2 regions of the Actinoplanes sp. NPDC051537 genome follow, and region 2 is predicted to be linked to the other one. Evidence: riboswitches for the same ligand, from Rfam matches in the RefSeq annotation. Region 2 holds a riboswitch; the other holds the start of a gene.
The links. Region 2 has a riboswitch for cyclic di-AMP ahead of ACZ6TB_RS26725 (C40 family peptidase). Riboswitches for the same ligand answer to the same signal wherever they lie in the genome.
Positions count from the first base shown of each region.

Region 1: it holds a riboswitch for cyclic di-AMP, as region 2 does, so the genes downstream of both, ACZ6TB_RS07255 (C40 family peptidase) here and ACZ6TB_RS26725 (C40 family peptidase) in region 2, are expected to answer to the same signal.

Region 1 covers NZ_JBVJIU010000003.1:71,263-75,825, reverse strand. The annotation lists gene ACZ6TB_RS07270 ((2Fe-2S)-binding protein) at 1-215, opposite strand, end outside; gene ACZ6TB_RS07265 (FAD binding domain-containing protein) at 220-1,095, opposite strand; gene ACZ6TB_RS07260 (XdhC family protein) at 1,217-2,287, shown strand; cyclic di-AMP (ydaO/yuaA leader) riboswitch at 2,433-2,580, shown strand; gene ACZ6TB_RS07255 (C40 family peptidase) at 2,587-3,093, shown strand; gene ACZ6TB_RS07250 (Pr6Pr family membrane protein) at 3,175-3,867, opposite strand; gene ACZ6TB_RS07245 (DEAD/DEAH box helicase) at 3,864-4,563, opposite strand, start outside.
Region 2 covers NZ_JBVJIU010000011.1:90,720-95,282, reverse strand. The annotation lists gene leuS (leucine--tRNA ligase) at 1-1,480, shown strand, start outside; gene ACZ6TB_RS26725 (C40 family peptidase) at 1,546-2,358, opposite strand; cyclic di-AMP (ydaO/yuaA leader) riboswitch at 2,365-2,496, opposite strand; gene ACZ6TB_RS26720 (MurT ligase domain-containing protein) at 2,927-4,150, shown strand; gene ACZ6TB_RS26715 (type 1 glutamine amidotransferase) at 4,140-4,563, shown strand, end outside.

The DNA of each region.
Region 1 (4,563 bases), on a different contig from region 2:
CGCACCTCGTGGCCCCCGGCCATGGCGGCCAGCACGGTGCACGACTTGACGGGCTCGCCGTCCAGCCACACCACACACGTGCCGCAGTTGCTGGTGTCGCAGCCCCAGTGGGTGCCGGTCAGCGCGAGCACGTCCCGCAGGAAGTGCACGAGCAGCAGCCGCCCCTCGATCTCCCGGGTGACCTCGACGTCGTTGACGGTCATCGTGACCTGCATCGGTTCAGCTCCTCGCCCGCTCGACGGCCTTGCGCAGGGTCCTCCGGGTCAGCTCGTCCGCGAGGTGGCGCTTGTACTCCTCGCTGCCCCGCTGGTCGGTGACCGGGTCACAGCTGCGGGCGGCGATCTCGCCGGCCCGCTCGTAAAGCTCCTCGCTCGGCTGCCGGCCGCGCATGATGTCCGAGATTTCGCGAATTCCGGTGGTATTGGGGCCAACGGCGGCCAGGCCCACCCGCGCGTCGTCGATCGCGCCGCCTCCGCCGAGCCACACCGCCGCGCCCGCGGACACCACGGCCCAATCCCCGGCGCGGCGCTCCACCTTCTCGTAGGCGCTTCCGCCGCCGGCGCGGCGCGGGATCCGGATCTCGGTGAGGATCTCGCCGTCGCCGACCGCCGTCTCGTACGGCCCGACGTGGAACTCCTCCATCGACACGACCCGCTCGACGCCGCCCGGGCCGCGGATCACGCACGCGGCGTCGAGCGTCGTGCACACCGCGGAGAGATCCTCCGACGGGTCGGCCTGGCAGAGCGAGCCGCCCAGCGTGCCCCGGTTGCGCACGACCGGATCGGCGATGACCCGCTCGGCGTCCCGGAAGATCGGGAAGGCCGCCGCGAGCTCGTCCGACTCGAGCAGCTCGCGGTGGCGGGTCAGCGCGCCGATGCGTACGTCATCCGCACCGACCCGGATATAGCCGAGTTGATCGTGAAGCGGGTTGATGTCGATAAGATATTCGAAGTTGGCCAGGCGCAGCTTCATCATCGGCAGCAGGCTGTGCCCGCCCGCCACGAGCCGCGCCGAGCTGCCCAGACGTTCCAGCAGCCCGATGGCATGGTCCACACTGGTGGCACGTTCGTACTCGAACGGAGCCGGAACCTGCACGCTGCACCTCCCTCAAATTGCCCGTGAATCTGTCTCGCATCCGGATCAATGTCAACAGCGACCTAAGGGATCTCTTAACTCGGCGTTGACGATCGCGGCGCCGATCGCGGAAGGTACGGCCGTGCGGGACATCGTGGACGGACTGATCGCGTGGCGGGCCGAGGGCATCGCGTTCGCGGTGGCCACGGTCGTGCGCACGTGGAACTCGGCCCCGCGGCAGCCCGGCTCGGCGATGGCCGTCAACGAGCACGGCGAGGTCCTCGGCAGCGTCTCCGGCGGCTGCGTCGAGGGGGCGGTCTACGCGGCCGCCGAGGAGGTCATCGAGACCAAGAAGGCGCAGCAGCACACGTACGGGGTGAGCGACGGCGACGCCTTCGAGGTCGGTCTCACCTGCGGCGGCACCATCGAGCTGCTCGTCCAGCCCTCGGTCGCGCTCACCGACCTCGACGACGTGCTGGCCGCCCTCGCGTCCGGCCGCCCGGTCGCCACCGTCTCGATGACCGACAACCAGCTCGTGATCTGGCCCGACAAGGTCGTCGGCACGCTCGGCGACCCCGGCCTCGACCGCGCCGCCGAGCAGCAGGCCGCCGGCATGCTCTCGGCCGGCGCCACCGGCACGGTCCACCTCGGTTCGCACGGCGAGCAGCGCCTCGAGGACATCGAGGTCTTCGTGCAGACGTTCCTGCCCCCGCCCCGGATGATCGTCTTCGGCGCCATCGACTTCGCCGGCGCGGTCGCCCGGATCGGCGGCTTCCTGGGCTACCACGTCACCGTCTGCGACGCCCGTCCCGTCTTCGCCACCCGCAAGCGGTTCCCGAGCGCGGACGAGCTGATCGTCCAGTGGCCACACCACTATCTGGAGTCCACGTCGGTCGACGAGCGGACCGTGCTCTGTGTCCTGACTCACGATCCCAAGTTCGACGTGCCGCTCCTCGAGGTCGCGTTGCGCACGCCCGCGCGCTACATCGGCGTGATGGGCAGCCGCCGCACCCATTCCGACCGGCTGCGCCGACTGCGCGAGGCGGGCGTGTCCGAGACCCAGTTGGCCCGGTTGTCCGCTCCGATCGGTCTCGACCTCGGCGCGCGCACCCCCGAGGAGACGGCCGTCGCGATCGCGGCGGAGATCATCGCGACCGCCTGGGGCGGGTCCGGTCTGCCCCTCACCGGCCTCGACGCCCCGATTCACGGGTAGCCATCCGGTAGCGGCTGCTCGTTTTGCTGCCGGATCCCGTTTCCCGGCCCGATCGATTCTTGCGCTGCCACCGCGCGTTCTCGCCGGTGGCCGCCACCCGCCGCGGGGACGCCGAGTCCCGCCCACCGCGCGGCGGTCCATGACCTGTCTCCGATCGGAAACTTCAGTGGGCGGGAGCGGGGAACCCGATTGCGCCGGCCATCGCGCCGGCTTGGGGTGAGGTCGCATCGCGCGACGGGCCGCCTTCAGGCCCAACCCGACAGCTAACCTCGCAGGCGGTTGAAGGACCAGGATCCTCCGTGCTCTCTGCTGTCCGTTCCACGGTTGTCGCTGCCCTGATCGCCCTTCTCGCCGCTTTCGTGGCTTTCGAGGCCACTCCCGCCGCGGCCGCTCCGGCCTCTCCGGCCGCCTCCGCCCGGTATTCGTCCGCCGCGGCCGCCCGCCTCCTTCAGGAGCGCGGCGCGCGCGTGGTGGCCGCGGCCCGCTCCCAGCACGGCAAGCCCTACCGCCACGGCTCCGCCGGCCCGCGAGCGTTCGACTGCTCGGGCCTGACCACCTACGCCTACCGCGCGGTCCACATCAAGCTCCCCCGCACCGCGAACGCCCAGTACCACGCCGCCCACCCGGTCAGCCGCGCCACGGCCCGCCCCGGCGACCTGGTCTTCTGGGTCACCGGCCGGCACGCCTACCACGTGGCCGTCTACGCCGGCGGGGGCCTGGTCTGGCACGCCCCCAAGCCCGGCGACAAGGTGCGCCTCGCGAAGATCTGGAGCCCGCGCGAGGTCCGCTTCGGCCGCGTCGGCTAGCTCTCCGCCTCGCCCAGTTCTCCGCTTCGCCCAGCTCTCCGCTTCGCCCAGCTTTCCGCGTCGCCCAGCTCTCCGCGTCGCCTAGCTTTCCGCGTCGACGGTCTCGGGCCGGCGCCGGGTTTCGTCCGATTCCACCGGCGCCGGGCCGCGACCCCGGGACATCGACCGGTCGAGGCCGACCACGAGCGCGCCCAGCACCCCGAACATCACGCCCAGCTGCAGGAACTGGAGACCCACCCAGCCGTACCCGTGCCCGGTGGGATCGAGGAAGAAATACGGGTAGCGCACCGACGCCGCCGGGAACAGGCCGCCGCGTACCTCGATCATCAGTCCGTAGCCCAGCGGGTAGGCGATCCACAGCGGAATGTCGCGCCAGTGCACCCGGCGGCGCGGCCCGAACGCCACCCAGTCGGCCAGCACCAGCACCGGGACCACGTAGTGCACGAGGAACAGCGACCAGTTGGTCAGCGCGGTCGCCGGGTCGTCCGCGGTCAGCCCCGGCAACGGGTTCGCCCCGTGGTTGAGCAGGAAATGCGAGACCAGGCCGGTGATCAGGATCCACAGCGTGACCGCGCCGCGCCACCGCGGCGCCGGCGGCTCGACCGTAGCCCGCTTGACCATCCAGTAGAGCGCGCCGGTGAAGTAGGCCAGCGTGATCAGGTTGCTCTGCGCCGTGTAGTGGATGACCCGGTGATCGCCGAGCAGCAGCCCGGCCGCGCCGCACCCGGCGATGACCGCACGCAGCCCGAACTGCGGCGTGCGGTAGACCGTCACAGCTCGCCCTGGTAGGCCAGCACGCCCCGGTTGACCGCGCCGATGGCCTTGCGGGCCGCGGCCCGCACGCTCTCGGAGGCGGCCGGCGCCTCCTTGACCTGGCCGAGCAGGTCGAGCACCTGCCGCGCCCAGCGCACGAAGTCACCGGCCGGCATGTCGGCGTCGTAGTTGTGCCCGCTCGCCAGCACCCGGGCCAGCGGCTCGCCGCGCGCCCAGCGGTACATCGGCCAGACGAAGCCGGGGTCGGGCTCGCGGGTGAGCTGAAGCCCGTGGTCGGCCTCGTCGGTGGCGATCTCACCCCACAGCTTGGTGCACGCGTCGACGGCGGAGGTGACCGCGCCCTTCGGCACCGAGGCCCGGTCGTCGCCCTCGCGGCGCGACTCGTAGAGCACCATGGACACCGCGGCGGCCAGCTCATCGGGCTGGAGGCCGTCCCAGACGCCCTGGCGCAGGCACTCGGCGACCAGCAGGTCGGCCTCGGACCAGATGCGGCCCAGCATGCGGCCGGTCTCGGTGACCTCGCCGTCCGGCGAGAGGTAGCCGCGGCCGCGCAGGACCGCGCACACCTGGTCGAACGTGCGGGCCAGCGAACCCGTACGCCCGGCCACCTTGTCGCGCAGGGCGTCGGTGTCGCGCTGCAGCCGGTGGCGCCGCTCGGCCCACCGCGCGTGCTCCTCCCGCTCGGGGCAGGCGTGG
Region 2 (4,563 bases):
GGTCGAAGCGCCTGTTGATTTTGAAGGTGCTTTCACCGGCGACGGCCCCGCGATCAACAGTGACTGGCTGGACGGGAAGGGTGTCACCGAGGCGAAGGCCGCGATGATCGCGTGGCTGGAACAGCACGGGCACGGGCGTGGCGCCACCACCTACCGCCTGCGCGACTGGCTGTTCAGCCGGCAGCGGTACTGGGGCGAGCCGTTCCCGATCGTGTACGACGAGACCGGCCTGCCGGTCGCGCTGCCCGAGGCGATGCTGCCGGTCGTGCTGCCCGATGTGGACGACTTCTCGCCGCGCACCTTCGACCCCGACGACGCGAACAGCGAGCCGGAGACGCCGCTGTCCCGCAAGAAGGACTGGGTCAACGTCGAGCTGGACCTGGGTGACGGCCCGAAGTCGTACATCCGGGAGACCAACACCATGCCGCAGTGGGCCGGCTCCTGCTGGTACGAGCTGCGCTACCTGGACCCGCGCAACGACAAGGCGCTGGTCGACCCCGACAACGAGGCCTACTGGATGGGCCCGGCGCGCGACGGCGACTCCGGCGGCGTCGACCTGTACGTGGGTGGCGTCGAGCACGCGGTGCTGCACCTGCTGTACGCCCGCTTCTGGCACAAGGTCCTGTACGACCTGGGCCACGTCTCGTCCTTCGAGCCGTTCCGGAAGCTGTTCAACCAGGGCTACATCCAGGCGTACGCGTTCCGCGACGCGCGCGGCGTGATCGTGCCGGCCGAGGAGGTCGTCGAGCGGGACGGCAAGTACTTCCACTCCTCCCAGGAGGTCTTCCGCGAATACGGCAAGATGGGCAAATCGCTGAAGAATGTCGTCACGCCCGACGAGATGTGCGAGCAGTACGGCGCCGACACGTTCCGGGTGTACGAGATGGCGATGGGCCCGCTGGACGTCTCGCGCCCGTGGGAGACCCGGGCCGTGATCGGCTCGCAGCGGTTCCTGCAGCGGGTGTGGCGCCTGGTGGTCGACGAGGAGACGGGCGCGCTGCGGGTCTCCGACGAGCCGCTGGAGCCGGCCGTCCGCAAGCACCTGCACCGCACCATCGCCGGCGTCCGGGAAGACCTGGACGAGCTGCGGTTCAACACCGCGATCGCCAAGCTGATCGAGCTGACCAACACGCTGACCCCGCTGCCGGTCGCGTCCCGGGAGGCGATCGAGCCGCTGGTGCTGATGGTGTCGCCGTTCGCGCCGCACCTGGCCGAGGAGCTGTGGAACAAGCTGGGGCACGCGGGCACGCTGGCCTACGCGGACTTCCCGGTCGCCGACCCGGCGCAGCTGAAGGCCGAGTCGATCACCTATCCGGTGCAGATCAACGGCAAGGTGCGGGGGCGGATCTCGGTTTCCCCTTCGGCTTCCGAGGATTCCGTACGGGATGAAGCTCTGGCCGCGGTGGCCGAGGCGCTCGGGGATCGCACGCCCAAGAAGGTGATCGTGGTGCCCGGCCGGTTGGTCAGCGTCGTCGTCTGATCTCCATGGCAAAGGGCGCCGCGCGAACCGCGCGGCGCCCTTTCGTCTCGCCTTTGTTCCTTTTGTTACGCGACCAGACGGCGTACGACGTAGTTGCTGCCGTACATCTTGTGCTTGCCGACGCGCGCGCCGGTGTGCGGCGAGTCGTACATGTAGCCGTTGCCGGCGTAGATGCCGGCGTGGTACCCGTACGAGCCCGAGCGGAAGACGATCAGGTCACCGACCTTGACCGACTTCTTGGCGACGGCCTTGCCGTACCTCTGCTGCGAGTTCGCCTTGTGCGGCAGGCTCTTGCCGGCCGCCTTCTTGAAGACGTACATGGTGAAGCCGGAGCAGTCGAACCGCTTCGGCCCGGCGGCCGCGAACTTGTACAGCGCGCCGGTGTGCGACTTCGCCTCGGCCAGCACCCTGGCCCCGGCGTTGCTGCGCACCGTGATGCGGATCGAGCTGCCCCAGTACGCCTGGTACGAGCCGTTCCCGTAGAAGACGGCGCGGAGGTTCACGCTGGTGCTCGGCCGCGTGTAGAGGTTGGTGATGCCGTTCTTGCCGACCCGGACGGTGCCCACTGCGGCCCACTTGCCGCCCCGGTTGCCCTGGAGCTGGACCTTGCCGGACGTGATCCGCTTGCCCGTCTTCGGGTTGTAGTACCGGACGGTGATGCGAACCTGCTGGCCGGAAGTGAGGGTCCGGGTACTGACGTTGGTCAGGTTGGTGGGCTTTGGCTTGGCCGCGGCCTGGACCGCCGCCACCGGCGTGGCGGCGCTGGCCGCCGGCGTCGAGATCAGCTGACCTGCGCAGAGGCAGAGTCCCAGGGACAGCGCGGCAGTACCGGTGCCGACGGACAGCCGTCGACGCCGGCTCGAGGTGTGCTCGTGCACGGTAAGGAAATCCCTCCGGCACGCCTGCGAGGTTAGCTGTCGGGTTCGGGCGGGAAGGTTGCCCGGTCGCCGTGGAGGCCGACTTCACCCCGAGGTTGCCCCGTTGCCCGCCACCGGAGCGGGTGGCGCGGAGCGGACCGGCTGTCTCTCTCGAGAAGCTGTGGGTCCCCCGTCCCTGCCCCCGTATGCCTTTGTGGTTGTACGAGTTCGGTGGTCGTGACGATCGGCCCGGGGCAGGGCTCGGCGTGAACCGGATCGTCGCGAGCCGTTCCATTCGGATCGGCAGAACCTTGCTACCTGAAATTCCGCATGATCGGCGGGAGCGGTTTCGTCACGCTCCGTGGTTGGCACATTGGTGGCTGTCCAATTTGTTACGTCCGCGAGACAAATGCCGTGACGCGTCGTGCCGGGGGGATCACGGCTTGTCGAAGGTTACGGGTGAAACAGAACACATAAATAGTGCTTCCCCAGGTCAGGGCGATTTCGTTTCGTCCTGTCCGCCTCTTGTCCGCCGCAACTCGACGTAACAGCCGACTCCGGTACCCTCGCTCCCGTGACGGACGGCAAGATGCCCCTGCGGGCCAAGGTCGCGACCGGCGTGTCGAAGACCGCGGCCGCGCTTTCTCGGGCCGCGGGACGCGGCGACGGCTCGGTCATCGGCGGATGGATCGGCCTCAAGATCGACCCAGATCTCCTCGCCCACCTGGCCTCCGGCCGCGCGGTCGCGCTGGTCTCGGGCACCAACGGCAAGACCACCACGACGCGGCTCACCGCGGCCGCGCTCGAGGTGCTGGGCCGGGTCGCCACCAACTCGTTCGGCGCCAACATGCCGACCGGCCACACCTCGGCCCTCGCCAAGGCCGGCACCACGCCGTTCGCGGTCCTCGAGGTCGACGAGCACTACCTGGCCCGGGTGATCGACGCGACCAGCCCGCGCGTGGTGGCGCTGCTCAACCTCTCCCGCGACCAGCTCGACCGGGCCAAGGAGGTGGCGATGATGGCGCAGCTGTGGCGCGACGCCCTCGCCGGCCACCCCGAGGTGCGCGTGGTCGCCAACGCCGACGACCCGATGGTGGTCTGGGCCGCCGAGGGGAGCAGCGGGCAGGTCACCTGGTTCAGCGCCGGCCAGCGCTGGCACGACGACTCCTTCGTCTGCCCGCAGAGCGGCCACCCGATCGAGCGCAACGGCGGCGACTGGTGGTGCACCGGCTGCCCGTTGCGCCGCCCGCGGGCCCAGTGGCACGTCGAGGACGAGGGTGTCATCGACCCGCGCGGCGACTGGCACCTCGTCAAGCTCCAGCTCCCCGGGCAGGTCAACCTGGGTAACGCCGCGACCGCCCTGGCGGTGGCGGCCGAGTTCGGGGTGCGCCCGATAGAGGCTCTGCCGCGACTCGCGACTGTGTCGTCCGTCGCCGGTCGTTATGCGCAGGTCGACCGGGACGGACGAAACGTCCGTTTGCTGCTGGCGAAAAACCCGGCAAGCTGGTTGGAGGCGTTCGACATGGCGGAGCTCGCCCCCACGCTGCTCTCCGTCAACGCCCGGGACCCCGACGGTCTCGACACCTCGTGGCTGTACGACGTCGACTTCTCGCCGCTGCGGGACCGGCCCGTGCTGATCACCGGCGATCGCGCGTACGACCTGGCCGTTCGTCTCGAGGTGAACGGAGTGCCTTTCCGGCACGTGAATAGTTTTGACGAGGTCATCCGGTCGGTTCCGCCCGGTCGCCTCGAGGTGATCGCCAACTACACGGCGTTCCAGGACATTCGAGCGGAGTTGGACCGTGTCAACTGAGAGCACGCTGCGCATCGTCTGGATCTATCCAGACCTGCTCTCGACGTACGGCGACCGCGGCAACATGCTCATCCTGGCGCGCCGGGCCGCGATGCGGGGCATCCCCGTCGAGGCCTACGAGATCCGCTCGGACCAGCCGATGCCGTCCAGCGCCGACATCTATTTGATCGGCGGCGGTGAGGACGGGCCGCAGGCCCTCGCCTCGCAGCGCCTGATCGCCGACGGCGGCGTGCACCGCGCCGTCAACCAGGGCGCCGCCGTGCTGGCCATCTGCGCCGGTTACCAGCTGTTCGGGCACTCGTTCTTCGCAAAAGGGGCGAAATGCCCCGGGCTCGGGCTGCTCGACCTGCACTCCGACCGCGGCGAGACCCGGGCCGTGGGCGAGATCCGCGGCGACATCGACCCGCGGCTGG